3 regions of the Paenibacillus sp. FSL H7-0357 genome follow, and region 2 is predicted to be linked to each of the others. Evidence: predicted binding sites of a transcription regulator. Region 2 holds the regulator's gene; each other region holds the start of a gene.
The links. Region 2 encodes Rex, which represses fermentation and respiration genes when NADH is low (regulators of the CRP and FNR family bind a similar motif). Its sites were predicted from a motif close to TTGTGAAATATTTCACAA; they were not measured.

Region 1 (10,906 bases), 3.0 Mb from region 2:
ACTGCGCAAGCTGCTCCGGCAGGACGTTGCGGTGAACAGCGCCGAACAAATGGTTGAGAACCGCCTGTTCAGCGAGCCGGTCTCGGCCGCTCTGGGGAAGCTTGATGTGGAAGACCGGAACTTGTTAATTCTGCGAATATATGAAGATAAATCGTTTGCGGAAATCGGCGAAATTCTGGGCGTCAGTACGGCTACCGCACGCAAAAGATATGAACGGACCAGAGGCAAACTTAAAAAAGCGATTGAGAGAAAGGAGAAACAATTATGGGCAAGAGTGAATTGACTTCGGAGGAGCAGTTTCTGAAGGATGGAGACCGTTCGGCCAATTTGATCCCCGTTGATGTTCATGGACCGGTAATGAAAGCGCTCGGGCTTGGCGGGACCTTACCTGCTGCAGAAGAGCAGACAGCGCTGCAGACACTTCCGCCAAACGAAGCGGCTCCTAACGTGATGCGCAGGCTGGAGACAGAAGCCGCGGCTGGGCGGGGCCGGAGGAGATTCCTGCGGATTCCGGTGCAGGGCTGGGTGGCGGCACTTCTTGTATTGGTCTTGCTGGGCGGCGGCTATACCCAGTATTCCGGTGAAGTCCGGCAGGGGGCTGGAGCTCAGTATAAGGTGCTGCCGTATAAGCCGCTTCCGGCGACGACATCAGGTGGTATGATAGAGAAGGCGATAGAACCCTTGATTCCCTTGCATCCCGAGGTACAGCCGAGTACAGAGAATGAAATCTACAAAGAGAATAAACTCTACAACATGAAATATTCAAAGGGCTACAATGCCATTAAGACGCTGCTGCTTCCTGGAGAGTATGCCACCTATGTTATCACACGTGAAGACCGGAAAGAAGAATCTCATCTTGGCTTGTACTGCCCGCCGATCATAGTCAAGGACTATTCCACTTATAAGACCAGTGTCGAGAAGCACCACGCTCCGGAAGTGAAGCAGCCGGGGTATATGCCGGATGGGTATGCCTTGGACGAGGCGTTTATCAAGCCTTCTTTCATAAAAGTTCCAGATGAGAAGCAGCTTGAAGGCGGAAGCGTGAGAGACCTGGGAGACAACTTCCGGCTGACCTGGAGAGTAGAGAAGGCGGAGAACATTGCCTATCTTTCTTCTTCACTGGTGTACAAGAAGGGGAAGGTTCAGGTGAGAATCGGTGCTTCACGTGTTGATGACAAAGACAAACCGGCATATCCGCTGTCGTGGACCAAAACGACAAAGGTGGAGAATATTGAGATTGGCAGCAAGCAGCTCATTTATCTCGAAAACTCCAGCAACAAGGAGATCGACATGGGGTATACGTATAACCTGGTCTGGTCTGACCCCGAAGCGCAGATCGTCTATAATGTGTCGGTTCGCCAGGAGAAATCTGAGTTGACCAAGGATGAGGTCATCCGCATTGCTGCCAGTATGATGAATTAAACGAGCGAATCCTACATCACCATACTTCCAGCACAAGAAGCCCGCGTCGGACGCGGGCTCTTTGCATATTCCATCTTCCGTAAGCGTTCCGAGCCCCAGCAGCAAAATCTAGTTACTTTAGTTACTAAATGTTTTTTTTAATTACGTAAGCTTCCAAGAACAGCATCTTTGCCGCTATGATTATTGTGAAAATATGCACAAGGGGGCAAAGATTACACATGAAAAAGAAAACAGCAGCTGCTCTTCTTCTCATTCTCTCCGTCATGCTTGTTATCGCTGGATGCGGTAACGGAAACAGCAACAACAATACCAGCAGCAACGCAAATGAGAACAAGAGCAAGAACAGCGCGACAAACGCGCCGAAAGAAACTGAAGCCGTTTCGGGGGCATCCGAAGCAAGCTATACACCGTTCGATCAATTAAAAGATAAATATGATATTATCATTGTCGGTGCAGGCGGGGCTGGGATGTCTGCTGCACTTGAAGCAAAAGAAAAAGGCATGAATCCGGTTATTTTGGAAAAAATGCCGGTTGCCGGCGGGAACACAACAAAGTCATCTTCCGGAATGAACGCTTCGCAAACGAAATTCCAAAAAGAGCAGGGCATTGAAGACAGCAATGATTTATTTTATGAAGAGACATTAAAAGGCGGTCATGATACCAACGATAAAGAAATGCTCCGTTTCTTCGTTGACAATTCAGCAAGCGCTATTGATTGGCTGGATTCCATCGGAATTCGCTTGAACAATATCACGATTACTGGCGGGATGAAGGAAAAACGTACACACCGTCCTGAAGATGGTTCAGCGGTCGGACAATACCTTGTCAAAGGTTTGGTGAAAAACGTACAAGAAAAAGGCATCCCGCTTTTTGTGAACGCGGATGTTAAGGAGATAACTGAAAAAGACGGCAAGGCAAACGGCGTCAAAGTCCTCTTTAACCAAAAGGATGAGAAAAACATTACAGCGGCTGCTGTTATTGTGACGACCGGCGGTTTCGGCGCGAATATGGATATGATTTCTAAAGTGAGACCTGACTTGGAAGGATATGTGACTACAAACCAGATCGGCAGCACCGGTGACGGCATCCAGATGATTGAGAAGCTCGGCGGCACGACAGTCGATATGGATCAAATTCAGGTTCACCCGACGGTGCAGCAGGACAAATCCTATCTCATTGGGGAAGCTGTCCGCGGTGAAGGCGCTCTGCTTGTCTCAAGTGAAGGCAAACGGTTCACCAATGAACTGGACACGCGGGACAAAGTCACAGCTGCAATCAATACACTTCCAGAGAAATCGGCTTTTCTTGTATTTGATTCCGGCGTAAAGACCCGTGTTAAAGCGATTGAACAGTACGAAAAGATGGGCTTTGTGATCCAAGGAGATTCTATCGAGGCATTGGCCAAAGAAATGAATGTCCCGGCAGATCAGCTGCAAAAGACACTGGATACCTGGAACAGCTCGGTGAAGAATAAAAAGGATGCTGAATTCGGCAGAACTACAGGAATGGACAACGACTTGTCCGGTGCGCCATACTATGCGATTAAAATCGGCCCCGGGATTCATTACACCATGGGCGGCGTAAAAATCAACACGAACACAGAAGTTCTAAATAAAGACGGCAAACCTATTACAGGACTGTTTGCGGCTGGGGAAGTTGTAGGCGGCCTGCACGGACAAAACCGGATCGGCGGCAACTCTGTAGCGGAAATCATTATTTTCGGCCGTCAGGCAGGTATTAAATCTGCTGAATTCGTAAAAGCACAATAAGTAATCAATACCTCTTCTACTAGGCAGAATAAAAGCTTGGGCTCAACAGAGCCCAAGCTTTTTGCTGCTTTTATGCCTGTACGGCGGGAGAAGGAGACGGCTTGCTTGACCGGGTCAGCGAGAACAGCTCCAGCTCGGGCCGGTATTTACCGGCAAGGGTATCGGCCAGAAGCTCGGCAGCGATCATGCTGTAGACCGTGCCGTTTCCGCCATAGCCTTCAATGAAATAGCAGTGGGGATACTCTGGATGCGGGCCCATATAGGGCAGTCCGTCCCGGGTTGAACCGAAGACGGCTCCCCATGAATATTCCGCTTCGATTCCCCGGATTTCCGGGAAAAGGGCTTCCAGCTCTTCAAGCAGCCGCTGGCCCTGGGAGAGCACGCGGATATCCCGGCGCTCCGGATCGGTCAACGGCTCATCTTTGCCTCCCGCAATAATCCGGTTATCCGGCGTAGTCCGGAAATAGAGGTACGGGCGGGCAGTTTCCCAGATCAGGCTCCGCTCATGCCACTTGGGCAAATGATCAAGCGGTTTTGTCATAATGGCGTAGGTATTGATGAGCTCGGCGCCACGGTCTTTTTTCATCTCCTGGGTTTCGTAGCCCATCGCAAAAATCACTTTCTTGGCGAAGATCCGTCCGTTCCCGGTTATGCAGGTCACACCTTCGGCGCTGTATTCATAATGCCGTGCCCGGGTATGCTCATAGATGCGGACACCGTTGTCACGGGCTTTGTCAATTAGGCTGTGAACAGTCCGGAAAGGATTTGTCTCTGCATCGCCCTTGGAATATAGTGCGGCGGGTTTGGAGAAGGCGTAATGTGAGCTGACCTTGTCTTGCCCCCAGAATTCCGAATCAAAGCCGTGTGATACCAGATTCTCATGCTCCAGCCGCAGAGCTGGCACATCTTCAGGTGTGCTTGCATACAGCAGACTGCTGCGGGGAATAATGTGCGGATCAATGTTCAACTTGTCAGGCAGCTCCAGAATTCTCCGGGCAGCCTGCTGGCACAGCTTATAGAACAGCACACCGTTTGCTTCCCCAAACGTATTCATACACGCAGTCAGCGATTTGTCGTTGGCTATCTGCAGCAGGCCGGTATTGGCATGGGAGCTTCCGTCTCCAATTGCTCTTTTATCAATGAGAACTATATCTGCTCCGCTTAAAGATAAGCGGTAGGAGGACATGGCTCCGCCCATACCTCCGCCAACAATCAGGCAATCGCATGTAATATCCCCTTCAAGCGCAGGATAGGATGGAGGATTTGGAAAAGAGCTGCCCCAAGGCAGCTGCCCGCTGTTTAGTTTCATTTGTTGATCTCTCCTTTATGAGATACCGATAGGGTAGTTTCGCCGGCTTTACCCGCTCTTATGCACTGGTTTAACCGGCATTCATCCGGGAGCACGCATAACATCAATGCACACATAATGTGCCTGGATACGCGGCATAATAACGACTGCTTGAACCATTTAGAAGGAGGGAAATACACACTATGCAATCGAACCAAATGCAGGCGCTTAGCGGCAAAGAAGTGGAATACATCGCTGACTCCATCTCTAATGAGGATCTGTTGATCAAGCAGATGGCCGCAACCGCCGGGACGACTCAGAACGCCACGGTGCACCAAATCTGCGTTCAACAAATCCAAAGCCATACTGGTCATATGAATACTCTTGTGCAGCTGCTGGAGCAGCATCAGCAATACGCACCGACACAGCCGCAATAAAGCGGCCGGGTATTAGTATGGAAAGCAATTTCAAAACCAAACTATTGAGGGGGTAATATTGTGTACGCACAAAACGGATCGGCATTTATGTCGGATGAGGATTTACTCAACACAGTGCTTGCAGATTTGAAACGGACGGTACGCGAATATACGACCGCTGCGACGGAGTCGAATTGTCCGACTGTACGCCGGGTGTTCAACGACCTGACCATGGATACTTTACGCCTGCAGGGGGAACTGTACACGAAGATGTCCCAAATGAACATGTACACTACGCCAGGCAAGGCACTGCGCCAAGATATTGACAAGCAGATTCAGACCGCTCACCAGACCCAGCAGAAATGCCAGCAGTTCGTACAGCAAAAAACAGGTGCAGCCGGAACAAACGCACATTATGGAAATGTTCCCCAGCATCAGCCGAACGTACAAAGCTCTTACTATATGTAACCTTCCTGCCGGGGGGTGAAGCAACGAAGGGCCTGACCTGTTCGTGCGTAAAAACCTCAGCAGCTAAAGCCGTCCGCTATCCGCCGGATTTCCTCCGGAGGGGTGGACGGTTTTTTTTTGTTGGCGACCCTTATTTCGAGCACTGCCCCGTCTTCCCCATGGGGTTATTTTGTTTGCAGAACTGTCATTTTCGTGTCATATTAGTATTAAACTCTTTTCGCAGGACGATGCGTGATCTTTACGCAGTTGCCGGTGCGAACTATCCGGAGGGAAGGCATGAAGGAAATGAATGAATTGAAGCGGAAAGTGCTGGAACTGCTCAAGGAGGACGCCCGAAGCTCTACGGCGCTGATGGCGACGTTGCTCGGAGCGGAAGAAGATGATGTTAAGACGGTTATTGAGCAAATGGAGAAAGATCATGTCATTGTAAAATATGCTACTGTCGTGAATTGGGATAAAGTGGATGACGAACGGGTGACCGCATTGATCGAGGTGCAGATCACGCCTGAACGGGGCCGCGGATTTGAAGGCATTGCCGAACGGATCTATCTGTACCCGCAGGTCAAATCGGTCTATTTGATGTCCGGCGCCTACGATCTATTAGTGGAAGTGGAAGGACGCAACCTGCGCGAAGTCGCCAATTTTGTCTCCGAGAAGCTGTCTCCGATTGATTCGGTGCTCTCTACTAAAACCAACTTTACCCTCAAAAAATACAAACAGGACGGTATCATCTTTGAAGAGCATGAAGAGGACAAGCGTCTGATGATATCTCCGTAAAGGAAGTAATGATATGATCACCAATGAACCCAAACCAACCGGAGATACAGGCAAATCAATGAATTCATATTTGGCACCGCTGGTTCAGCAAATCCAGCCCTCAGGCATCCGCAAGTTTTTTGACCTGGCGGCTGGCAGCAAGGATATCATTTCCCTCGGGGTCGGGGAGCCGGACTTCAAGACCCCATGGCATGTCCGTGAAGCCTGTGTCTATTCGCTTGAGCGAGGTTTTACCGGATATACCTCCAATGCAGGGATGCCGGAGCTGCGTGAAGGCATTGCCAATTATCTTCAATCTCGTTTCGCTGTTGAGTATAATCCCGCTAATCAGATTATCGCCACGGTAGGCGGAAGTGAAGCAATTGATTTGGCACTCCGCGCATTGATCGCACCGGGAGATGAAATTCTCATACCTGAGCCCTGCTATATTTCGTATTCGCCGATTACTGCAATTGGCGGAGGCATTCCGGTCGGGATCGAGACCTTTGGAGAAAATAACTTCAAACTTACGGCAGAGGCGCTTGAAGCCAAAATTACACCGCGCTCGAAAATATTGATCCTCTGTTACCCGAGCAATCCGACGGGGGCGATCATGAGCCGGGAAGACTGGGAACCGATTGCCAAAGTCGTCGAGAAACATGATCTCATTGTGATTTCAGATGAAATCTATGCCGAATTGACCTATGGAAGCAATCATGTGAGCTTCCCATCACTGCCGGGGATGATCGACCGGACCATTCTGGTCAGCGGCTTCTCCAAAGCGTTTGCGATGACCGGATGGCGGATGGGTTATGCCTGCGGCCACCCCGATTTGATCTCGGCCATGCTGAAGATTCATCAGTATACCGTAATGTGCGCCCCTTCCATGGGGCAGGTAGCTGCGCTGGAGGCTTTGACCAACGGTATGGAAGAGAAAGACCGGATGACGGATTCCTACAATCAGCGGCGGCGCCTGATCGTCAAAGGCCTGCGCGATGCGGGATTGGACTGCCATGAGCCGCAAGGTGCGTTCTACGCTTTTCCAAGCATACGCCGTACCGGACTGACCTCAGATCAATTTGCCCAACGTCTCTTGCTGGAGTACAAGGTAGCTGCTGTTCCTGGCAGTGTATTCGGCTTAGGCGGCGAAGGTTATCTGCGCTGTTCCTATGCCACATCGGTATCCCAGCTGAACGAGGCGATAGAGCGGATAGGTGAATTCGTCTTACAGCTGGAACGTGAACGGACTGAATAAGGCAGTGAGATGAAGTTTAGGAGGGATGATTGTGCTCTGCGCCGATTGTTACTTGCCTTCCTATAGCGGGGAATGTTATCCGGAAAACGGAAAACGGTCCTGCAAGGCGGATGCTTCAACTCGCAAACTCTCTCTGGAAGATGAGATTCAGGCACTTCGCAGCAGAATGGAGCAGCTCTTTATACAGGAGAAATCCTTCACCTCAGATATTGTGATTGAAATCAGCAGTTTGCTGGACCTGAAGATTAATGAATATATGAGAGGACGTATGCGCAGGGATTGACTGCACATACATCCATTTGGAGAAGGGGCTGTCTCAAAAGTAGATTTTTTATGAGCGGAGACAGGCCACCTTCAATTTTAAAAGCATAAAAGTCAATAGAGCAGCGCTCCTCCTGTTATTGGAGGAGCGCTGCTCTATGTTTTTGGTCCATGGCTGCTCGCTTCAGTAGATTGTGGGCAAGCGAAAGCCAACCGACCTCTAGCGTCACTTTTTCTATCCCGCGAAGCAGAAAACGCCGGAAGCCCCGGTTATTTTTTAGTTGTCCAAATACACTTTCTGGCTCCGTCATTCGACGTACAGCTAAGGCGTAGCCCTCTTCACTCCGCAACCGTTCCCGCGCTTGGTTCTGGTATCGCAGCCGTTCCAGACTGACGACCACCTCCCGATTTCCTGCCGCTTTCGTGCAACGCTCCTTTAGGGGGCAGCCGTCACAGGAGCTGCTTCGGTAATGACGTCTACGAATTTCATAGCCGCTCTCTAAGGTCTCCTTGCTTTCCCTGTGGAAATGCAGCATTTTCCCACCTGGGCACGTCCAGTTATCTTCGGCTGCATCGTATGTACAGTTCTCGATTTTACCAACATTCGTTTTCCAGGCCTTGCTCTTTTCCTTGTGGTAGCTGCCGTACTTCACCACCGCCTGAATCTCTTTCTTTTCCAGATAGGCGTAGTTTTCTTCGCTGCCGTAGCCTGCATCCGCAATGACTGTCTTTGGCAGTTTTCCGAGGATCTGCTACGCTTTTTCCATATGCGGCTCTAAACAGCGGGTGTCGGTCGGTCTTTGGTGTAAACTGTAGGCTAAAATAAATTGGTTTTCGGTCCCGATTTGCACATTGTATCCCGGTTTCAGCTGGCCATTTCGCATGTGGTCTTCTTTCATCCGCATAAACGTTGCATCTGGATCTGTCTTGCTGAAACTGTTCCGGTCACCAAGCAGCTTTTGGTATTGTTCGTACTTCAGCAGTCGGGGAAGCAAATCCTTGCGCAGCTTCCGAACAGCCTTTTTCAAGGGCTTGTCTTTCGGTTTTTGGGCCAGCTGAGCTTCGAGCTTTTGCACCACCTGTTCAAGTTTCACGCTGCTCACTTCGGAATCTGTGCCGAGTTCAGCCAGATCTTTACCTGGATTCTCTTGTTCTTCCTGCTCTTCTGCCGTTTCAATGTCAGCGAACAGGGCATGTACCTTATCCTGCAGTGTGGCTTTGTGTTTACTGACGGCTTTCCCCCAAACAAACGTGTAGCGATTGGCGTTCGCCTCGATTTTGGTTCCGTCCACAAAGTAATGCTCGAGGGAAACGTATTTTTCGTCAGCCAGAAACTGAAGCACGGCGGTAAATACGGTTTCGAGAACGTTCTTCATCCGCTGGGAACGAAATCGATTCAACGTCCGAAAGTCTGGCCGCTGCCGACCGGCGAGCCACATGAAGGGGATGTTCTCCCGAATGGATTTGGCGATTTGGCGAGAGGAATAGATGCGCTGCGTGTAGGCGTAAATAATGACTTTGGTCAGCATTTTAGGATGGTAGCTGTCACGGCCACCACCCGGGTAGGCCGCGTCAAAAATGCCGTCGTCCAGCCGGTTAACGGCGGCGTTGACGATACGAACGAGGTGATGTTCTGGAATATCTTCCTCCAGATCCATTGGCAAGCAAAGTTGGTCCATGGTATATTGAATGTACAAAAGAAACCTCTCCTTTGAAATGGTTGTGTGGTAACTCCATTTTACCAAAGGATGGTTTCTTTTTTTTGCGTTTTTTAAAGATTGTAGGTCCAATTCCCGCTTAAACAGCGGAGAGGACGGAACGATTGTGGAAAAGCGGAAGCGGTCGCCTTTGTCCCCGGATTTTCACCGCTAAGGAGAACAAATAAAATCTGGGGACAACAGCGATTGGAACAACGGTCCGTTCGCGGAGCGTCCACCCAAAAAGCTTACGTATCTCCTACGTTAAAAAAGGGCTGACCCAAGCAGCCATTTCATGGCTTTTGGGTCAGCCCCTTCTATTTTTCGCTAAAATAGATGTATCATATCACTAGTAAATTCCTTATAATGGGTTATGAATGAACGATCATTCATTTCATGGAGGTGTCTATGAGCATTCAAAGCAAAATGCTGGAGCAGAGATTTATCGACGGCTTTGAGCAACTCGCTCCAGATCAGGCAACGCGCCAAATTATAACTCACGCGCTCGAGGTTTTTTCGAGGAAAGGATTTGCCGGGACCAAAATCAAGGATATTGCGGCCAGTGCTGGATTCAGCCAGGGGTATGTATATATGTATTTCAAATCGAAGGAGGAGATCTTCACCAAGATTGTCGAACTGGCGTCGGAAGGGGCAGGAAGATCCGTGCAATATGCAGCGGAGCTGGAAGGGACGGCTATGGAGAGAATCACTTGGCTGACCGAGGCGTTTCTGTCCCCGGGCAGTCTTGCGATGCAGCATTGGCAGCTGATTCTTTTGCAGACAGCAACCTCCGAAGCTATCCCGGAAGAAGCAAAGCGGATCTCGAAGGAGAAGATTAGAGAGCCTTTTGAGCAGCTGATTCCGCTTATTATGGAAGGCCAGCGGGCCTTGGAGATTGTGGAGGGCGATCCGCTGGAGCTGGCGATTGCTTATTTTTCATTCATCCAGGGGCTGGGAATCGCAAGAGCTCAGGCCACGGAGCAGAATTCTTTTCCTACTACAGAGCTGGTGCTGCGCTTTTTGAAGAGAAGCTAACAGAAGCGGACATTGAACCTAAGGGAGAGAACAGTCATGGTCAAGGTATTTAAACGTGAAGCAGGCAAGGAGAGGGTGCTGCGTTCCTATAATGAGCTGCTGGAACGCTGGGCGACGGAATTCCGCGAGCTGGATATTGAAACGGAATACGGATCAACACATTGTATAACGGCAGGAGATGAAGGCAATCCGCCCTTGCTGCTGCTTCACGGGGTGGGTGATAATTCTGCAGTGATGTGGATGCTCAATATGCAGGAATTATCCAGGCATTTCTATTGCATCGCGGTAGACACGATAGGCGGACCCGGCAAAAGTATTCCTAACGCCAATTTCAGCAAGCGGACGTTCTCACAGGTGGATTGGATTACTGCCGTAGCCGATGGGCTGGGGATCGGGAAATTCCATCTGGCGGGTGTATCGAATGGTGCCTACATGGCTTTTAATTATGCGACCTGCCTGCCTGAAAGAGTATACGGGGTGGTGTGCATGGAAGGCGGGATGATTTCTGCTCCGATGAAGGCGATGATCCAGACGCTAAT
Region 2 (10,906 bases):
AATTTGGGCCAAATGAGGACTTTTCCTCTTATCCGCGTGACGAGCAGCGTGATTTGGAGCTTGCGGAGCGTGAAGGAGCCGACATCGTATTTATTCCCGGTGTGGAAGAGATGTACCCGCAGCCGATCCGCACCCAGGTATCGGTCTCTTCGCTGACCACACAGCTGTGCGGAGCATCCCGCCCGGGGCATTTTGATGGAGTCACCACAGTTGTAAGCAAGCTGTTCAATATGGTACAGCCCGATTACGCCTTTTTCGGACTCAAGGATGCCCAGCAAGTGGCGGTTCTGCGCCGGATGGTAGCTGACCTGAATATGAATGTTGAAATCGTGGCCTGCCCGATCATCCGTGAAGGCGACGGACTCGCGCTTAGCTCACGCAATGTTTATTTAAGTGCAGAGGAACGCAGCCAGGCTCTGGTATTGTCCCGTTCGCTGCGTGAAGTTCGCCAAGCCATGGAAGAAGGTAAGGTCCGTACGGTTGAAGATGCCCGGAAACTGCTGGTGTCAGTCATTTCAGCTTCTCCGCTTGCCGTCATTGATTATGCGGAAATATTGACCTTCCCGGGCCTGGAAACGCTGAATGATGCTTCATTGCTGAGTGATGCTGACGGCGAAATCATTATTGCACTTGCCGTGAAGTTTGGCAGAACCCGTCTGATTGACAATAATGTATTTAATCCCAAGGAGGTTGCGGCGCTTGTTTAGACATATGATGAAATCCAAAATACACCGGGCAACGGTTACCGAAGCCAATTTGAATTATGTGGGCAGCATCACCATCGACGAGAACCTGATGGAAGCAGCGGATTTACTTGAGAACGAAAAGGTACAGATTGTCGACAACAATAACGGCTCCCGGCTGGAAACCTATGTCATTCCGGGACCGCGCGGCAGCGGCGTCATTTGTTTGAACGGAGCAGCGGCCCGGCTTGTTCAGCCGGGGGATACTGTCATCATCATCTCCTACGCGATGCTGTCCGCCGAGGAACTGGCAGGGCATAAACCAACTGTAGTTTTTGTCGATGGCGAGAACAAGCCGGTGAAGCTGGCCGATCATGAGATTCATGCTACGATTGCTTAATCACCGGACCTAAGCCATGTAATCAATGGCAGGGATGAAGAGCCCCCCACTTGCGAAAAATGAAGGCAGGCAAGCTTAGGCTGATTTCATTTTCAGTAAGGGGGGGATGTCCCGTGTTTCAACAATTATTTGCTGAGATGAATAAGATGCTTCAGGAGATCGCAGCGGATTACCCTACTTCGGAGGGTGCCCGCCGGGATGATCTTTTATGCAAGTACAACATGCTTCACCGGCTTAGCGATGAGGTTATGGACGAGTGGCTCGCCTTTGCCGAGAAGCTGAGTCATTTCCGGGAACATGCGGAATTTCCGCCACAGCCGGACGAAGAGATGCCGCAGCAGGAAGCGCCTGAGCTTGCCATGGATTCTTTTGTCAGAGGGCAGGGCTACTACAAGCTGTTGATGTACCGGAAGTGTATTGATCAATTTAAGGAAGTTATTGCGCAGCACCCCGACAGTCTGGCGGCCCGCCTGTATTTGGCCATGGCCTATCTGCAGGAGGGCGACGGGGAGACCGCATGGGGGCATCTGGATCATATGCTTGCGCTGATTCGCGAGAACAAGCTGAAGGCGATGATCTACAATGCGCTGGGGTGTATCAGAGCTTCCCAGGAACGCTTCAATGAGGCAAGGGAGCTGTTCAGCCTTTCTCTGCTTCATGACCCGGCACTCCCGGAACCGAATGTCAATCTGGAGGTTTGCCGCAGGCGGGGAGGAAAGCTGCAATTCGGAAATCAGCTTGTTTCGCTTTTGTAATCATAGTCCACTCATTTAAGCGATGCATCCACTTCAACAAGCGGTGTGCATCGCCTTTTTTCGTAACTTCTGTTATGCTGATAAAGAGTCTCAAGTGAAAGGGAATAGAACTTATAATGAAATTTGCCGTGCTTGATTTTGAAACTACGGGAACCCAATCTGTGGGTGAGATCATCCAGGTTGGCCTTGCCATTATAGAAGAAGACCGGTCCATCTCCCGGGTGTATGGTTCTTACGTCAAGCCCGGAACACCGATTCCTCCTTTTATTACGGGCTTGACCGGCATCACCGATGAAGATGTGAAGGATGCGCCAGAGCTGGATGAGATGATGATGGAGCTCGTCCCGCTGCTTGACGATGTAGTGCTTGTTGGACATAATGTTGCTTTTGATTTCCATTTTTTGCAGAATGCTTTAGACCGCTGCGGTTATTTGCCGTTTCAGGGACGGATTCTGGATACGATCGATTTCCTGAAAATATGCTTTCCGTCCCTAACGACCTATCAGCTGGGTGCGGTAAGTAACCATTTTGGCATCACGCATGACCGTCCGCACCAGGCGGACAGTGACGCAGAAGCTACAGCAATTGTGTTGCTTAAATGTCTCGAAGAGCTGTATAGTTTGCCTCTGCTGACCATTCAGCGGCTTAACGAGCTGTTTGCCGATGAAGACAGTGATTTGGCCTGGTATTTTGACGGCCTGCTGCGGGAGCGCGAGATGGAGACCTTTCAGCCGGAAGGGGAGCTGAATTTTTACCGTCAGCTTGCACTGGCTGTAGGCGACTGGACTGAGCTGGCGCCTCCAAGAGAAGAAGGTGTTGGCAATCCTGTGGAGAATGTATCCTTTGAGGATTATATGGCCGAGGTAACCAAACGGCTTAAGGATACGCTTCCGCAATATGAAAGCCGGGAAGCCCAGGAGATCATGATTGGCGAAGTGAATACGGCCCTTCAGGAGGACAAGCATCTGCTGATCGAGGCAGGCACCGGTACCGGCAAATCGCTCGGTTATCTGCTGCCGGCCATTTATCAGAGCGTACGTACCGGGCAGAAGGTTATGGTCAGCACCCATACCATCAACCTTCAGGATCAGCTGCGCGAACGCGATATCCCGCTTCTGACCAGTGTTGTGCCTTTCCCGTTTAAGGCTGCGATATTCAAGGGGAGAGGGCACTATTTGTGTCTGCGCAAGTTTGAACATAAAATAAATAAAAAGGACTTCGTAAGTCCCCGGGAAGAAGCACTTACGGCAGCGCAAATGATCGTATGGCTGACCCAGACGGAATCGGGTGACGATGAGGAGCTGAATTTGAGCGGTCGCGGCGGGGATTTCTGGGAGACGGTAGCCAGTGATACCGATTCCTGTCTGGGCCGTTCCTGTCCGTGGTTCCGCAAATGCTACTACCACCGGGCCAAACATGAAGCAGGGATTGCCGATGTGGTCATTACCAATCACTCCAAGCTGTTCGCAGACGTCAAGGCCGGGCACCAGCTGCTTCCGGCTTATGAGCATCTTGTCATTGACGAGGCCCATCATTTGGAGGATGTGGCCGGCAAGCATTTGGGCATGCAAATGAAGTATTTCACGGTAGCTCATACGCTTACAAGGCTGTATAAAGACAGCCGCAGCGGCCAGCTGCCGGCACTGCGCCAGACTCTGCAGTCCTCGGGCAGTGAGCAGGCTTCGGAGTGGAGCGGCGTAATCGATAAAATCTATCCCGACCTGCTTACTGTAAAGGAAACTTGGGATACACTGAGCGACAAGCTGTTCGGCCTATTGCCCGAACGCAGCGATGCAGCGGCAGGTGAAGCCGGCCAGCTGGTCACACGCCTGCTTCCCGGCAGCAAGCCCAAAGATTGGGAAGAGCTGGCGGCGCTGGAGAATACGCTGCACTTAGCCTTGAGCGACATCATCCGCAGAGGTGACAAAATGCTTAGCGAGATGCGCGATACAGAGAGTCAGTCGTCTTCGGACAGCCTGGTGACCGATATCGGAGGCTTGTTCAAGGATTTGGCATCCATCCGGGAACAAATCCGCTTCTTTATGGGTCTCAGTGACGATAATATCGTGTACTGGATGGAAGGGAGCGGCAACTACCGGGGCAAGTCGCTTCAGCTCTACGCCGTGCCTGTCGATGTAAGCAGCCAGCTCAAGGATCTGTTCTTCGACAAGAAGAAGAGCATTGTGCTGACCTCGGCCACGTTATCGGTCGACAAGTCCTTTCAGTTCATGATTGACAACCTTGGTCTTTCTGAAGCCTCTGAACAAGGGCGTCTCATGACAGCACTGCTGCCTTCACCGTTCAAGTACCGTGAACAGGCGCTGCTTGTCATCCCGCGCGATTTCCCCAGTGTTAAGGGCAGCGTAGGCGATGCGCGTTTTGTAGACAAGCTGGTGCATTCGCTGGCTGAAGCGGCGGCGGCGACCAAGGGGCGGATGCTGGTGCTGTTCACCTCCTACAAAATGCTGCGCCAGGTTTATGATCCGCTGAAAGAGGCCTTGGCTTCCCAGGACATTACGGTTCTGGGCCAGGGTGTGGAAGGAGGCAGCCGCAGCAAGCTGATCCGGCGTTTTCAGGACAGCTCTGCATCGGTATTGCTTGGAACGAGCAGTTTCTGGGAAGGAGTCGACATCCCTGGCGAGGCGCTGACCTGTCTTGCGATTGTAAGGCTGCCGTTTCAGCCGCCGAATCATCCGCTGGCCGAGGCAAAGGCGGAGCTTCTGCAGGCCCAGAAGAAGAATCCTTTTATGAAAATGTCTGTTCCACAGGCAGTGATCCGGTTCAAACAGGGTTTTGGACGATTGGTTCGCACAGCGCAGGACCGGGGAATTGTTATTGTATATGATACCAGGGTCATCGAAGCTTATTACGGGAAGTACTTCCTGTATTCACTCCCTGGTCCGAAGATGGAGCACATGCTTACCGATCAGATGGTTCCGCGGATAGCGGAATGGCTTGAAGAGGGCGGCGTTTCCTAATCTGTCATCGTTTATAAATTTTTTTCATCTCTTTGTACCATAGGCTGTGTCCCGTTCGCGGAGCGGGCACTGCACGTGGTTGTCATACGATATCGCGTCAGTGCAATTCTAAATTAGGAGGAGAAAACATGAAATCGGATAAAATATCGGAGGCCGTCGTTCGCAGACTCCCAGTGTACCTGCGTTTCCTGAACGATCTCCAAAAGCGTGAAATCTCAACCGTTTCTTCTCAGGAACTCGGGCAGAAGCTGGACCTTAATCCGGCGCAGATTCGTAAGGATCTGGCCTATTTTGGTGATTTCGGCAGAAAAGGCATTGGATATGACGTGTCTTATCTCATCGAAAAGATCCGTCATATTCTGAAGCTGGATCAACAAATCAATGTGGCTCTGGTAGGTGCCGGTAACCTCGGTCATGCCTTGTCCAATTACAATGCTTATCTGAAGGACACTATGAAAATCACTGCTGTATTTGATTCTTACGCTCCCAAGATTGGACAAAAGATCAACTCTCTTACGGTTCAGCCGATGGAGGAGCTGGGTCAGACCATCCGTGATCAGGGAATCCGGATCGGGATCATCACTGTACCGGACAGCGAAGCACAGAATGTGGCTGATATTCTGGTAGAATCGGGCATTGAGGCGATCCTGAATTTTGCACCGGTCATTCTGAAGACACCTTCAACCATCCGGATTCATGCTGCTGACTTTACGACTGACCTGCAAAGTCTGGCGTATTATTTACATGATGGAAAGGAAGGAATTACAGATGAGCAGCAATAAGATGATAATTGCAAACGGACGTTTTCTGGTTCCCGGAAGCGAGAAGCCGGTCCTGAGCGGTTATATGACTATAGAAAATGATTTGATCACATACATAGGGGAAGAGAAGCCCGTTATTGAAGAAGGCACAGTGACGCTCGACGGCAGCCGGCTGCTGTTCATGCCGGGTCTGGTCAATACCCATGGCCATGCTGCGATGTCGCTGCTGCGCGGCTACGGGGATGATATGGTCCTTCAAGCCTGGCTGCAGGAGAAAATGTGGCCGATGGAGGAGAAGTTTACCGGAGATGATGTCTACTGGGGTACTTCCTTATCCGTTTTGGAGATGCTGAAAGGCGGCACAACCACCTTTTTGGATATGTATGATCACATGGACCGGGTGGCCGAGGTGGTCGAACACTCCGGCATCCGTGCGGTGCTGATGCGCGGTGTTATTGGTCTATGTCCTGAAGAAGTGCAGAATCAGAAGCTTGCGGAAGCTGTTGCGTTCGCCCGCAACTGGCACGGCAAGGCTGACGGCAGAATTACCACCATGATTTCACCGCATGCCCCGTATACTTGTCCTCCGGACTTTTTCATGCGGTTTGTGCAGGCGGCACATGACCTGGACCTGCCGATGCATACGCATATGTCAGAAACGCTGCGTGAAGTGGAGCAGAATGCCGCTGATTACGGCCTGCGTCCTGTAGCGCACCTGGAGAAGCTGGGCATGTTCACCCGCCCGTCCTTAATCGCCCATGGTGTCCACCTGAACGATGAGGAGATCGAAATTCTCGCCCGCCACAAGGTGGGTGTATCCCATAACCCGGGAAGTAACCTGAAGCTTGCCAGCGGGGTTGCACGGGTGCCTGAGCTGCTGAGAGCGGGAGTCAAAGTTTCGCTCGGTACGGACGGGGCGGCAAGCAATAATAATCTCGATATGTTCGAGGAAATGCGGCTTGCAGCATTGATCCATAAGGGAGTAAGCGGTGATCCTACCGCAGTTCCGGCACCGGAAGCGCTGCTGATGGCCACGCAATACGGGGCGGAGTCAATCTTCCTGAACCAGGCGGGCCGCCTTGCAGCCGGGATGAAGGCTGACTTTATTGCAATTGATATTGACCAGCCTCATCTACTGCCGCATAGCGACTTGCTCTCCCACGCCGTGTATTCGGCTAGTGCCAAGGATGTCGAGCATGTCTGGGTGAACGGCAAGCAGGTTGTGAAGCATGGTCAGTGCCTGACAGTGGACGAGGAAGAAATCCGCCGCAAGGCGCAAGAAACTTTTGAAGGGCTGCTGAAGCGTTAATTCGACTGCCGCCGCAGTTGGTTTTATGACGTTTCATATATTAAGGAAAGGAAGCTGCATTTTGAGGAAAAGGAAAAAATGGCTTCTGCTGGGGATCGCTCTGTTTCTGCTCATTTTGTTCGGTCTAAGCCAATTTTATGCCTATATCATGAAGGACCAATGGAATGAACGCAGCGCGGCCAAAGAAGTTGCCAAGACCCGGGCGGGACTTACTGAGGTGTCCAAGGCGCAGAAATCGGTATGGGACGAAAATTCGGTGTACTGGGTGCTGACCGGGAAAAATAAAGCCGGTACGGATCTGATGGTGTGGGTACGGTTCACCGTGGACGGCAAGCCGGCCGGCGGTGATAACGGAGTCTATGCGGAAGAGCTGGCCAAAGGAACCTCGGAGAAGCAAATCCGCTCCATTATAGCCTCCCAGTTGCCCGGGATCGATATTAAACGGCTGCTTCCGGGTGTATACAATGGAGAATACGCCTGGCAGCTTTTTTACAAGCAGGAAGGACGTTATTATTACAAGTTCTTTCGTTTTGCGGATGGTACAGCAATCGGTGATGGATATACTTTGCCGAGCAAGTAGAGGCAGGCTTGCAATAACAAATAAAAAGCGGACAAAGCGGACAGCGCTTGTCCGCTTTTTTTGCATAATATTGCTAATAAGTTAAACTAAAGCACAGCCTAGAGGCAAAAGCAGCGGGGGGGGGGATTTTAGAACTATAGGAGCGATAGGCGGTTTTTTTACTCTGACATTTTGTGAAATTTATATTATCATTGGAATGAAACAGTGATTCTGAGGATTAATTACATATTCCTTGAACAGGTGGAGAGATACGTTTGAAAACGATGATGAGGCTTTACCAGGAGGGCAGAACGGACTACCATTCTACCTTTTTTGATTTGATAAACGGGGATGCGGAAACCAAACAGACGAAAGGGCTTGCCTACCTTTTTTCAAGGTATCCCAAGTTGATCCGGTTGCTGCTAAAAGAGTTAAACCGCCGGAACAATGTAGACACACCGGCTTTCAAAGAAGATTATGATTTTGTTCAGGTGGACGCAGAAATGCTTGCGGCAGGAGTACATAAAATAAGGCGCGATATTACCTTGTCCTTGTTCCAGGGAAACCGCAAAAAACTGGTTATTGTGATCGAAGCAAAGAGCGCAGGGCTGTATGCAAAAGCTCAGGAAGTGAGCGGCCAGCTTGCCGCCTATTTGGATCCGAACAATTTTCCCCATGATGCGGATGTGCCTGTCTATGGCGTCACCTTAACCAAATACAAGCTGATTCATGATACAGGCTGTCAATTCTTAAGTCTGCAATGGACGGATATCGTCGAACTGATCAATGAAATGATTATAAGCGAAAAGAAATCGGGCGAGGATACCATCATAGCCAAACAATATATTGATTTTATTCATGGGGTGGCGAAGGGCATGAAGTATTATGAAGTAGAGGTATTATCCGTTGCAGCTGGTAAAACGCATGAGTTGACGAATAAACATTGTATTCACGCCTGTCCGAATAGTGCCAAAGGTTATATTTACAAAACGCCATTATTTATCACTTTTCGTTCCGGCGGGGGCGGAGAAATGCAATGCCTGTACAAAATTGATGATATCGTAGTTCTTGATCCATTCACACCATCGCTGGATGCGGTTCTTGAGGGGATTCAGCATGAGCTGGCTGCCAGAATCAAGAATTACATAACGGAGAGAATTCAGGGGGGCTATGGATTTAATCATCCAGGCGAAATGTACCGTTTCTATGATCTTAGCCGGACTGACCTTATTCTGCTGCAGCATCGACCCAAACCGGAGAAGAACGCCATGGGTGCAAGATATTACACACTGGCTGAACTCCTGAAAGGCGAGAAAATTGTAAAAAATGTAACAAGCAGTAGATAATAATTAGTTGATGATGGGGGAAGGGCATGGATTCTTTAACGTTAACGGTGTATGTGGTTTCTCTATTATTGATGATAGGGAGTACATAACGAAGTATATACAAATAGCAATATCGATGTCAGGAGAAATTAATACATCAGTAGAATAGAAAAGGGCCTGAATGGATTAATCATTCAGGTCTTTTTTGCCGATAAAGGAGCAAGGATCGAAGAGAATACCCAGAAATTAGTATCAAAAATTTTAAATATATTCACACTTTCGTGCGAAATCGTATATACACCTGTGATATACTTCTACTTGTATTAAGACATGCTTAAGAGCATGTCAGTCTCGGATGAGCGCTAGACACGCTATTTATTGCAAATCATATATTTAGGTTTGGTCAACTTGAGAGGAGGACGTTTCTTGAAACTGCGTCTTGTGCCTGTACTGCTAACGTCTCTGTTGTCTGCTGCACTGCTCTTTGGCAGCTTTTATGCTTATCGTCAATTTGCGGTCCATGAGCCGCTTGATAAGATAGTATCGGCTTATGAAGGTGTTAATCATTCACATATTACTATTAACCGCAATGAGGTAACCTTGAAACTGGATTTGAAACCTGGCACGAAATTGCGCGAGCTGGTGCAATACGTGAACACTGAAGGCAAGTCAGCCATTAATGGCCGGGCGCTTAAGCTGGACGTTGATCAGCACTCCAGTAAATTGCTGGACGAATATTGGGATAAAGCGATGTTCTCAGTAGCAGAAGCAATGGAAAGCAAAAAGTATACACTAATACCTGCTAAACTAGATGGATTGAAAGAGCAATTCCAGGAATACAAGAATGTGACAGCAACAACTGAAATTGATGACAACAACGTCTATGTTAGCCTTAGCAACGGTGAAGAGAGCAAGTTCATCATCTTACCGCGTGCAGCGGCAACGATGGGAGTGTGGAACAATGCCTAAGTGGTGGAAAGAGATTGTAGCCGGATTTGTTCCGGTCCTGCTGATATTTATGGCTTTTGTGGGCATTAACATTATTCCTGTAATCATAGCAGCCGGTATGGTTTGTGCACTCCTGGTGATCGCCCATTTGCGCGGCGGGTTGACAGTGAATGCGGGCGGGGACAAGAAACGTAAGAAGAATGGCCCTTCCAAACTTACCTTTGAAGAAATCGGCGGCCAGGATAACGCGAAGCAGGAGTTGCGGGAAGCGCTTGATTTCCTGATCCGGCATGAAGAAATCAGCAAATTCGGGATTCGTCCGCTTAAAGGGATCTTGCTTACAGGCCCTCCGGGAACCGGTAAGACGCTGATGGCCAAGGCTGCGGCTCATTATACCAATTCTGTGTTCGTTGCCGCTTCAGGCAGTGAATTCGTGGAAATGTACGTCGGTGTCGGTGCCGGACGTGTCCGTGACTTGTTCAAGGATGCCCGTACCCGTGCAGTGAAAGAGAATAAGCAAAGCGCTATTATCTTTATTGATGAAATTGATGTTATCGGCGGCAAACGCGAAGGCGGCCAGCAGCGTGAATACGATCAGACGCTTAACCAGCTGCTGACCGAGATGGACGGGATCTATAACAATGATACACCGCGCATTCTGCTTGTTGCGGCAACAAACCGCAAGGAGATGCTGGATTCAGCGCTGCTGCGTCCCGGCCGCTTTGACCGTCATATCCAGGTGGATATGCCTGACAAGAAGGGCCGCAAATCAATCCTCGATCTGCATGCCAAGAATAAGCCGCTGCATGCTGAGGTGAATTTAGACAAGATCGCCGAGGAAGCCTACGGTTTCTCCGGTGCACAGCTGGAGAGCGTCATGAACGAAGCGGCGATTTATATGATGCGCGAGAATCTGACCGAAGTCGAGCAGCGCCATCTGGCGATGGCGATCGATAAGGTGATGATGGGCGAGAAGACTGACCGTGAAACCAATCATGAAGAGAAACAGCGGGTGGCCATCCATGAGCTTGGACATGCTATTATGGCGGAGCTGCTGCGTCCGGGCAGCGTCAGCCAAGTTACCTTGACTCCGCGTGGACAAGCACTTGGTTATGTACGTCACAACCCGCAAACCGAGCAGTATTTGTATACCAAGGATTATCTGGAGAATCAGATTATGATCGCGCT
Region 3 (10,906 bases), 1.9 Mb from region 2:
AAGCATACAGATTATAGCCGATCAGCTCACCCATCTGCCAGGCGATTTGTGCAGTCGGCGGATAAGGACGGCCGTCCGGAGCAAATACAACAGCACTGTCACCAGCAACAAATACATCAGGATGCGATGTGGATTGCAGGAATTCATTTACCGTTGCACGTCCACGGTTAACTTCAAGACCGGATTCACCGATCAGCGGATTTCCTTGTACACCACCGGTCCATACGAATGTGTTGGCCACAATTTTCTGGCCATCCTTCAGATCAATGGTGTTGCCCTCCACATTGGTAACGGCTAGACCGGTCAGGAATTGTACGCCGCGTGCAGCAAGACTTGATGTAGCGCGTTCGATCAGGTGATCGGGCAGTACCGGGAGAATCTTCGGACCTGCTTCCACGAGCAGCAGCTTGATCGCTTTTTGATCCACCCCATAACGTTTGGTGAGCTTCGGCAACACGTCGGCAATTTCACCTACAAGCTCAACACCCGTCAATCCGCCACCGCCGATTAGAATCGTCGCATCAGCTTCATTGCCGGTTTTTGCGTACTCACGGATCCGGTCTTCGATATGCCCGTGAATTTTATTGGCGTCGGCAGCCGATTTCAATACCATGCTGTATTGTTCAAGTCCCGGAATTCCAAAATAAGCCGTCGTGCTGCCAAGGCCCGCAACAAGGGCGTCGTAAGTAAGATTCGTGCCATCCGAGAGCGCAATTTGTTTGCTTTCAACGGAGAAGGATTTTACTTTGGCAATTTTAAGATCAATGTCTTTACCGGCAAAAAGCTTCGCCAGCGGCATAGCAACAGCTTTCTCTTCCACGCTGCCTGCGGCAAGACGATGCAATTCGGTAATAATCTGGTGGGTTGGATACTGGTTGACAACTGTGATCTTTGCTTCAGCCTTGCTCATATATTTGCGCACTGTCAAGGCACTCAGCAATCCGCCGTAACCTGCTCCTAGAATAACAATATGTTTTGACATATGATGTTTCCTCCGTCCTTACGTATGAGATTAGAATTAATTATTTCTGCTGGCTGCGTTCGCCGCTGACTTGCAGGTAAGCATTCATAAAACGGAGAAGCTTCTGAACCTGCGGATCCTTAATCATCTTCATCATTCCGAACACGCTGATCGTCTCGCTGCTTTCATTTGCCCGGTCTTTCGCCTCGATCACAGTAGCCGCCATATTCTTGACGGAACCTACTACCGGCTCGGCAATTTCTTTAATAGCGCCCACCGTATCATTCTTGAGTACTTCATCGGATGCAACCGACTGTACAAAGTCCATAGACTTCGTTAATACACCTACAAGCTGTGTAAGCTGCGGCAGCTGTTCTATCAAGGTTGTTAATGATTCCTGAACTTCCGGCTTCAAAAGCTGATCCAGAACATCCTCTTTGGTTAAAGAGGCTTTCGGTGCTTCCTGTTCAGGAGTGGTTTGCGTAATTGTTTCTGACATTGTTGAACTCTCCTCTGCATTAGCTTGTAACGCTTGATAATAGTCAATTCAATAACCCATGCGTCTATTATAACACCTATTATGTAATAAACGTCACAATCTTTTTGCCTCTATAACCTTATTTTGTGATTAAAATCACTTCTTTTCTGTCATTTTTATTAATTACCTTCTATTTGAACTTAATTTCACGATTTAGTGTAATTCATCATTGACGATTCCCAATTGCCGTGCTATCTTAAGTAAGTAACCATTAGTAAGTAGGTTTATTTACATAAGTTATTGATATTTATTAACTATTAATTTATAACCATTTGGAGGTATTTATCATGAGTACTTTTACAGATTTGGTGCAATCCCGCAGATCAGCTATGAATTTCGTGGAAGGGATCAAGATCCCGCAAAACGAACTGGAGGACATGTTCTCTCTCACCCGGCTCGCCCCTTCAAGCTCCAATTTGCAGCATACACATTACAAGGTGATCAGCGATCCGGCACTGAAGGAGGAAATCCGCAGAGGTGCTTATGACCAATATAAAATCCACACGGCTTCCGCCGTTATTATTGTGCTCGGAGATAAGCTTGCCTATCAGCAGGCACCGGAAATTTACAGCGGACTGAAATTGCTTGGCGCTATGAGCCAGGAGGAATATGACAACACCATTCAATCCATCAACGATGCCTACGAAGGAAATGATGCTTTCCAGCGTGATGAAGCCATTCGCAACGCCTCCCTGTCCGCCATGCAGTTCATGCTGATTGCCAAGGATAAAGGCTGGGATACCTGCCCGATGATCGGCTTTGATCCCGAAGCCATCAAGGCCACCCTCAATATCCCGGACCATCTTGTGCCGGCTCTGATGATTACCATCGGCAAAGACTACAAACGCAAGATCAGACCGCGCGGCTACCGCAAGCCGGTAAATGAGTTTGTTGAATTCTTCTGAGATGGACCCTTGCAACCTGCAAAAAGGCCTTGCCGCAGTATCGCGGCAAGGCCTTTTGTGATAATAACAACCGGTTAAATCCTAGACTCTGCGGAAACGCCAGAGCACGCTCTGGAAATCACCGTGCAGATTCGGCAATGGCAGCCCCGCATACATAAGATGATCTCCTCCATACACGCCTCCGCCTTCCAGCCACTCATAATCCGCTTCGGGATCCAGTCCTTTCAGGCGAAGATAATACAGTGAATCATTGGGCTCGGCCAGTGTCCGGGCATACACGACGACAGCCTCGGATTTATCTTCAGCCGCAATCAGCCATGCGGTCTCGTTGCCTTCAAACGGGCTGAGCAGTCTGTACTGCTCCCCGAACTGCACCAGCGGCCGCAGCTCCTTGTAGAGCGCTACCTGTGCTTTTACCGTTTCCTTCTCTTCTTCCGTAAACTTTGTCAGATCCAGCTCATAGCCGAAATTGCCTGACATTGCGATATGTCCGCGCAGTTCAAGAGAAGTATTGCGGTGTACCTGATGGTTCGGCACGGCCGAGACATGGCTGCCCATGGAGCTAAGCGGATAGACGATGCTCGTTCCATACTGGATTTTGAGTCTGCTGATCGCATCGGTATTATCGCTTGTCCAGGTCTGCGGCATATAATAGAGCATTCCCGGATCGAAGCGCCCTCCCCCGCCGGAGCAGCTCTCAAACAGGACATCCGGAAACTCCGAGGTAATCCGTTCAAGCACTCCATAAAGACCGAGCATATAACGGTGCGCCGTTTCCCGCTGTCTTTCCGGCGGCAGCAGCGCAGAGCCAATTTCGGTCATATTGCGGTTCATATCCCATTTCACATAGGAGATTGGCGCGCTGCGCAGCACATCGGCAATCCTGTCGCCGATCGCCTGGCAGACATCCTCACGGGAGAAATCGAGCACAAGCTGCATCCGTCCTTCTGTTCTGCGGCGGTCCGGCACATGCAGGCACCAATCGGGATGCCGGGTGTACAGTTCGCTGTCCGGCGAAATCATCTCCGGTTCGAACCAGAGGCCAAATTGCAGGCCCAGCCCGTTTACACGCTTGGCCAGATCATCCAATCCCTCCGGCAGCTTATTCGCATCCACGAACCAGTCCCCCAGTGAGCTGCGGTCATCATTGCGGCGACCGAACCAGCCGTCATCCAGCACAAACAGCTCCAGTCCAAGCTCGCTGCCGGCACGGGCGATGTCTTCAATCTTGTCGGCGGTGAAATTGAAATAAGTCGCTTCCCAGTTATTGACGAGTACTGGCCGGGTACGGTCGCGGTGGGTGCCGCGGCTCAGCCGGGTACGGTACAGCTTATGATAGGTCCGTGACATCGAACCGATGCCATCCGCCGAGAAGACCAGTACAGCTTCGGGAGTCTGGAACGCCTGTCCCTGCTCCAGCAGCCAGTTGAAGTCGAAAGGATTAATCCCGATGGATAAGCGGGTTGTCTTGTACGGCTCAACCTCAGCCTGTGCGCTAAATCCGCCGCTGTAAACCAGGCTGACGCCATATACCTCGCCATGGTCTTCATCCGCACCTTTGGACAGCAGGGCGATAAATGGATTCTGTGCATGGCTGCTCGCTCCCCGGCGGCTCTCGATACCCTGCATGCCGGAAGCAAGTGCTCTGCGTTCCACATATCGCTCCCTCGCCCAGGACCCGGACAAATGAAGCATATCGTAATTCGAGTCACGGAAATCCACACTCATGCTGAGTCCACGCAGCAGCCTCAGCGACTGGCTGCCTTCATTGACAAACCGCACAGAACGGGTAATGGCGTTCAATTCATTAAATACGGTATAGCAGAGGATAATCCGCAGCCCGGCCACAGGATCGAGCAGCTCGATCTCCAGTGTATCGGCTTCCTCTTCATGCTCGGTATATGTAGCTGGCAGCCCCTCAAGAGCAGGCTTTCCCCGGTAAATGCGGTGTTTGTCATACAGCGCCTCGGAAGCCGTAGTTCCGTTCTCAGCCTGGATCTGGTAGGCTGGATGGCGGAAATCACCCACACCATAAACCGGGTACTCCTGTGCTATCGTATCGTAAGAGATAGACATGTCCTCAGGATATGGGGCTGGCGAGAAGGAGCAGCGTTCAGTCCGCTGTAGGATGGACGACAGACCGGTTGAACGGATTTTTCTGCCCCAATATACATGCGCCGGAACTCCGGTCGGCAGCAACTGAATCACGTAGCTGGTTGCCTTGCTCTGAAGATGAAAGATGCGTTCGTCGGAAAAATATTGAATTGCCATTGGAACCTCCTGAAAGTTTGTGAGCATCTGCTTCCTTGATTAGCATCGTACAAACTCGCTTGGGAAGCATCAGCTTAGTTTTGTAGAGCAGCATCTTACTTAATAGGCTTCGTACAACATCACTCTATTATATAGTGAAATCGCTTTAATTTCACTTCTGGTTAGCTTTCATTTCGCATAATGAAGAATAGCCGCAGCCGCCCGCTCCCGCCGCTCGGCATCTTCACTATGCAGCGCAGCCGTGAGAACAGACAGCGCTTCAGCAATTATCTCTGCATCAACTTTAACAGTGTGTTTCGTTTGCTCAATACCTCCAAGACCCGCATCCGCAAGCCACAGGTCCAGCCTTTCAGGCGGCAGTGTTCCTATATACTGCGAGACTGGCAGGGCATCTGCCAGCAGTTCACCCATCATAGGATTCAGCTCTGCACTAATCAAGCTCTTCAGCCAGGTTACACCTCTCCGGTGACAACGGCCATCTTCCGGATGGTCACAGGCTTCCTCATAGAAATAATCGCCCAGATCGCCAAGGTAGGCCCACTCCCCGTCTGAGATCAATACATAATCTCCGTCCTGCATTGTATGTACAAAGATGTCCAGGCTGTCCAGCGCCTTTTCCAGTTCCGGCCCGTAGTAGGCAGAGGTCTGATGCAGCCGTCTGGCGATTTCTTCGCGGCTTGCCTGTTCCAAATCACCGATGCCGGGATATCCGGCGCAAACATAATTGTCCTGCACAAACTCCGTCATCCGCTCAATCCCAAGCGGCGCCGTCTTCATCTGAAACAGCTTCATATATGCTCTACTCCTTCCATTCTTCCTAACTCCTACGCCATAAGTGAATTATACATTAAGAGCAGCAGCAATTATCCATGGAATATTAGTTAAAAAACTAAGAATAAGCAAGGATAATAGCGCTTACAAGAGGGTTATATGTATAATGGTTCCAGATTCAAATGATACGGCTTTTTACTGCTTATGGGGATCAGGGTATACTATAGACATCAACTCAAGGAACCATACACTGCTAGAAGGAACGCTAATGCGGGCAGGTAAAATCTCTCCGTGAGCAATCTTTTGCAGCTGTAATCCCTGAGCTTGAGACTATATCTTTGATCCTGGCAATAAAGCTTTCAATTTATCCCGGAACGAAATGGTATGAGCTTCTTAAAGCTCAAACGTTGATCATCAATCCAATCGTTACCTGAGGATGATTAGAGAAGATTTAACGGTCAGGATAGGCAAATACACTGCCGCCTCGGACGATTTCTACCCGGCTGAGAACAAAGGATAGGATAAGGAGTCTGAGAAGAACATGGGTATAGTGCTTACAACATAAACCTCTATTGTTGATGAACAATCAATGATAGAGGTTTATGTGTGTTATGCGGGAGCACCCTTGCTTCATTTTGATGCCTATCCTCATTAACGGGAAATGCTGCCGCTAATATAGCCCTTATTCCAAGAAATGAACAACTAACGGGAATCCCGCCCTCTAATTTTATGTTACCAGGGATCATTGGGGTTTATCTCCACGTTAGCGGTAACAATTCCCTATATTATGCCAAAAAGGGGTTTTCAGCTCAAATTAGCGGGTACTTTTACCGCAATATCGCAACAGCTGATATGAAATGAAATTTAACCTCACAGCAATGCGGGCGGTTCCATGGTTTGCTTTATTAGTTGTATTCTATGCAGACTGCATTCCTCTGCTCCTCGTCATCCGCAGCATGCTGTTTGCGCCTTTTTGGAATTCATAGGAGACTTTAAGCTCTTCTGTATTCCAGCCCTGAGTGTGAATATATTCTATTAAACGGTCCATTTCTTCATATCTGCGGCCGGATAGATCGATCAGTGGGAAGATGCGGATTTCTTCACTTGTCACACGCATCAGCTCCTGCAGACTCTGGAGATGAAAATCATAGTCCAGACGGTCACTATACATGAATAGAAAATGCGCGGATAATGTAAGCTCAAAACTTAGATCGGCAAAAGGCAGCTGCGGGAGCACCGCCGAAATATAACGTTCCTCGTTCTGTTGTCTGTCCAAAGTGCTGGCTGTTAACGCTTCGGTTCTTGCCTGCTTCAGCTCTTCGATGGATTTAAACTCATTCCACAGGAAATTCTGCTGCACCTTCCCAAGCTGCAGTATAGCGTGCTGAATATCCTTGATTCCCTTCTCCATCAGAACTTCCGCAGAATGGCAGTAGGCAATATCAGCGGCGACGGCTTCAGCGCCGAGCTGATTCGCCGCAGCCGTGAAAGAGCAAACACCCGCAGGACAATCGAGTATTCTCCGCCCGGCCAGCTCCTCACGCTGCAAATTGAACATCCGCAAATATTCCTCAAAGGTCCGCCCAATCACAACAATCCGCTGTAAATCCAGTTTCGCTCCACTCATCTGATCTCATCTCACCTTTCCTCTTCTCGTCTCGTCCCATCTATCTTGTCTTGTTGCAAAGTTAGCATAACGACAGCTCCCGTTTCAGAAATTGATACAGTCTCAAGCTGGCCGACCGGAGCGGATAACCGGCCACTCTGCAGGCGATTCCGCAGGCCATGTCTACAGCTCCTCCTGCCAGCTGCCTCACTGCCGTTCCCGCCGGTACGGGCGCAAGTGTAGACTCAGGGACAAACGCAAGGCCTAAACCAGCCTCTACGTAGAATTTCAGCGCTGTCATACTGCCGACTTCCATGGTATTCAGCGGCGGTCCGGCGAATTCCTGCAGTACGCTCTCCAATTTTTTGCGGTAGGGGCAATTGACGGCCGTAATCAGCAGCCGATGTCCGCGAAGATGATCTGGAGTCACCTCCGGCAGGTCAGCGAGCGAATGGTCCTCCGGCATTAACAGCACGAATTTCTCCATGAACAGAGGCTCAAAGTGCAGCTCCTTTCCCAGCTCCGGTGCTGAACACAGCACCATGTCGAGTTCCCCGCGGAGCAGCCGCTCGGTGAGCGCCGGCGTTCCGGCGATATCTACCGAGATTTCAATCTTGGGGTAAAGGCTCATGAATTGCTGCAAAAGACGAGGCAGCCGATAGCTGGCAGTAGGATCGGTTGCACCCAGACGGACACTCCCCGCCTCGCCAGATTTCATTTCCGCGAGACTGCTCTGCAACCGTTCCATGTCCTTCACAATGAGCAGGCTCTGTTCATGGAATAGCCGCCCGGCTTCCGTTAAGCTAATCCCCTTGCCGCGTTCGAGCAACTGTACCCCCAGCTGTGATTCCAGCTTCTGTATTTGCATTGTAATCGTCGACTGGGCATAATTCAGCTCTTCCGCCGCACGGTTAAAGCTTCCTGTGCTTACGATCGTCTGGAAGGTAATCAGCGCCTTGAAGTCCATTTCCATTCCCCCATCAAGATTCAATATTAATGAATCATCACTTCAATAAGTTCAATTATACAAAACCAAGTATGCTCTATAAAATAGTCTGTATCAACCCAAAAAGATATTCAAGGAGTGGATGCAGATGGAGCTTACAAACAAAGTGGCGCTCGTAACAGGCGGGGGTACCGGCATAGGCAGAGCCACAAGCCTTGAGCTGGCACGGCTCGGGGCGGTGGTCGCTGTTAATTATTCCCGTTCGGAACAGGAAGCGCTGGAAACTGTTCAACAGATCATTGATCAAGGCGGACAGGCCATCGCGGTACAGGCCGATGTTTCACGGGACGTCGAAGTCCGGGCGATGGTTGAACAAATCGCAGCAACATTCGGCCGTGTGGATGTGCTCATCAATAATGCCAGCATTACAAAGCACATCCCTCTGGAGGATCTCGATGCAGCTACGGAAGAAGTCTGGGATCAATTATTGGATGTCAACGTCAAAGGAATGTTCTTTTGCGCCCGGGCAGTGGCTCCTTATATGAAGCAAAGCAAGCAGGGAGCCATTGTCAACCTCGGCAGCATTGCCGGAAATACCGGCTCCGGCTCCTCTCTTCCTTATGCGGTGTCCAAAGCCGCCGTACATGGACTTACCAAGTCACTGGCCCGCGCGCTTTCACCGGAGATCCGGGTCAATGCTGTGGCTCCGGGAGCCGTCGCGACGAGATGGTGGACCGGCCGGGAAGCGCAGATGCTGCGCCTGGCTCCCAATCTTCTGCTGCAGCAGATCGCCACAGCGGAAGATATCGCCCGGTTCATCTGCTCGGTTGTTGTGCAAGAGGCCTTAACCGGACAGATCATTACCGTCGACAGCGGACAGACTTTATAACAGCAGGCACAGCAAAAACGCCCAACAGCCTCATCTTCCCAATTCACAAAGGAAGATGAGGCTGTTGGTTCAAGAAAATCATGGCTTCTTGCAGCTCATTGTATAATGGATAATCCTGTTATGCCGATCCGGGTTGCGGCCGGATCAGATCAGGAAGGTTCATTCCCCCATACCGGCTGCCGGAGAGATAGGCCGGAACGCCAGCCCAATCCGCATAACCCGAACCTGACGCGTTAAAGGAATAATCTCCAGTCTGGGTATAATTGCTCCAATCCGCCTTGGATGCCCGCATCTGGATATCCAGGCCCTCCCCTGCTGCCAGGGAACCCGCTGCGCTTGTGAAACCCAGCTCCAAATAATAATCCGCCCCGGTTGTGGCTGCCGGGAGTTTCACAAAGGTGCCGGTAACATTCGCACTGCCGGCCTGTGACCAATCGCAGAAGAAGCTTTGCGGCTGCTCGCCGTCAATCGTGTAATAATATCTGATCTTCACATCCGCCAGCGAAACGGCGCTGGTGCCCGTATTCAGCAGTTTGATCCGCGGATTCAAGACATTCGCCGAAGCCGCTGTGCTGCCATTATACATTTGGACCTTAAGACCACCGGTCACAACCACAGAAGTATCCACTACGGCAACTGCCAGCGACTGGGCGGCCCCGGCGCTGAAATTAAAGCTCAGCGTTGTTGTGCCCACCGGCTGTGCCGCCAGATAACCTTTCTTGATCGTGACTGCTGTGCCGCTAACGGTATAATCCGTTCCGGCAGTCAACGTTGCCGTTCCGTTCTTGATCGTGCTTAACGTGTTCCCGTTCAGCGTCAGCGTTACGGCCACATCCGCCTGATTCTCCGTCTTCTTGTCGAAGCTGGCCGTGACCGGCGTAATCGCCGAGTTGCTCGCTGCCGTCGTATCCACTACGGCAACCGCCAGCGACTGGGCGGCTCCGGCGCTGAAATTAAAGCTCAGCGTTGTTGTGCCCACCGGCTGCGCGGCCAAATAACCTTTCTTGATCGTGACTGCTGCGCCGCTAACGGTATAATCCGTTCCGGCAGTCAATGTTGCCGTTCCGTTCTTGATCGCGCTTAACGTGTTCCCGTTCAGCGTCAGCGTTACGGCCACATCCGCCTGATTCGCCGTCTTCTTGTCGAAGCTGGCCGTGACCGGCGTAATCGCCGAGTTGCTCGCTGCCGTCGTATCCACTACAGCAACCGCCAGCGACTGGGCGGCTCCGGCGCTGAAATTAAAGCTCAGCGTTGTTGTGCCCACCGGCTGCGCGGCCAAATAACCTTTCTTGATCGTGACTGCTGTGCCGCTAACGGTATAATCCGTTCCGGCAGTCAATGTTGCCGTTCCGTTCTTGATCGCGCTTAACGTGTTCCCGTTCAGCGTCAGTGTTACGGCCACATCCGCCTGATTCGCCGTCTTCTTATCGAAGCTGGCCGTGACCGGCGTAATGGTGGATCCGGGAGCCGGAGGATTCACCGGATCAGCATAGAGTGTGCCCCGGCCGTTTGTTCCGAGATATACCCGGCCGTATATCCGCGGATCACCGGTTATGGCCATGTTGATTTTCGCATACTGGTGGGCGTCATCATTGATCCGTACCCAAGATGCGCCAACATCATCGGAGCGGAAGACGCCTCTGACGCCATCGATTTGAGCAACCGTATATAGTGACATATAGCTCTGGCCCGGTGCGGCCTTACCGTAACCGATCAGATCAGCTTCCTCGACATTAGACAGCTTGGTGAAGCTGGTTCCCGAATTCACAGAATGCCATAAACCGTATTTGTTCTCGACTGTATTGCCTCCGGCCAGCCAGATATCGCCTTCAATGCCCGGCACTGCCTTCAAGCTGATCTGAGCCTGGTTCGGCTGCAGGCCGTCTACATTATTCGTCGGGAAACCCGCTGCCGGCGTAGCGGTAAAGGTAGCTCCGCCGTCCACACTGACATAGAAGATTCCTGCATAGAACGCATAGAACTTGTTCGCGTTTACGCGGTCGGAAGCGATTTTGGCTC

Region 1: H70357_RS09345 (flavocytochrome c) is a predicted target of Rex. The motif match lies at 1,606-1,623, and genes of this name have one in related genera.
Region 3: H70357_RS13865 (helical membrane plugin domain-containing protein) is a predicted target of Rex. The motif match lies at 1,542-1,559, and genes of this name have one in related genera.

Annotation. Positions count from the first base shown of each region.
Region 1 is NZ_CP009241.1:2,146,288-2,157,193, forward strand. It holds gene H70357_RS09335 (RNA polymerase sigma factor) at 1-283, shown strand, start outside; gene H70357_RS09340 (DUF4367 domain-containing protein) at 265-1,422, shown strand; gene H70357_RS09345 (flavocytochrome c) at 1,641-3,191, shown strand; gene H70357_RS09350 (NAD(P)/FAD-dependent oxidoreductase) at 3,262-4,500, opposite strand; gene H70357_RS09355 (hypothetical protein) at 4,683-4,916, shown strand; gene H70357_RS09360 (spore coat protein) at 4,977-5,363, shown strand; gene H70357_RS09365 (Lrp/AsnC family transcriptional regulator) at 5,640-6,140, shown strand; gene H70357_RS09370 (aminotransferase class I/II-fold pyridoxal phosphate-dependent enzyme) at 6,154-7,374, shown strand; gene H70357_RS09375 (aspartyl-phosphate phosphatase Spo0E family protein) at 7,406-7,657, shown strand; partial or broken gene H70357_RS09380 (IS1182 family transposase) at 7,773-9,332, opposite strand; gene H70357_RS09385 (TetR/AcrR family transcriptional regulator) at 9,741-10,367, shown strand; gene H70357_RS09390 (alpha/beta fold hydrolase) at 10,404-10,906, shown strand, end outside.
Region 2 is NZ_CP009241.1:5,148,969-5,159,874, reverse strand. It holds gene panC (pantoate--beta-alanine ligase) at 1-707, shown strand, start outside; gene panD (aspartate 1-decarboxylase) at 700-1,083, shown strand; gene H70357_RS22610 (tetratricopeptide repeat protein) at 1,197-1,838, shown strand; gene dinG (ATP-dependent DNA helicase DinG) at 1,955-4,816, shown strand; gene H70357_RS22600 (redox-sensing transcriptional repressor Rex) at 4,906-5,598, shown strand; gene H70357_RS22595 (amidohydrolase) at 5,585-6,886, shown strand; gene H70357_RS22590 (cell wall elongation regulator TseB-like domain-containing protein) at 6,948-7,466, shown strand; gene H70357_RS22585 (hypothetical protein) at 7,721-8,791, shown strand; gene H70357_RS22580 (hypothetical protein) at 9,197-9,739, shown strand; gene H70357_RS22575 (AAA family ATPase) at 9,732-10,906, shown strand, end outside.
Region 3 is NZ_CP009241.1:3,219,756-3,230,661, reverse strand. It holds gene H70357_RS13870 (NAD(P)/FAD-dependent oxidoreductase) at 1-982, opposite strand, end outside; gene H70357_RS13865 (helical membrane plugin domain-containing protein) at 1,023-1,460, opposite strand; gene H70357_RS13860 (nitroreductase family protein) at 1,787-2,404, shown strand; gene H70357_RS13855 (alpha-galactosidase) at 2,486-4,675, opposite strand; gene H70357_RS13850 (hypothetical protein) at 4,844-5,467, opposite strand; gene H70357_RS13845 (SAM-dependent methyltransferase) at 6,363-7,073, opposite strand; gene H70357_RS13840 (LysR family transcriptional regulator) at 7,135-8,019, opposite strand; gene H70357_RS13835 (SDR family NAD(P)-dependent oxidoreductase) at 8,147-8,887, shown strand; gene H70357_RS36640 (cellulose binding domain-containing protein) at 9,006-9,473, opposite strand; partial or broken gene H70357_RS37135 (X2-like carbohydrate binding domain-containing protein) at 9,582-9,710, opposite strand; partial or broken gene H70357_RS13830 (X2-like carbohydrate binding domain-containing protein) at 9,696-10,906, opposite strand, start outside.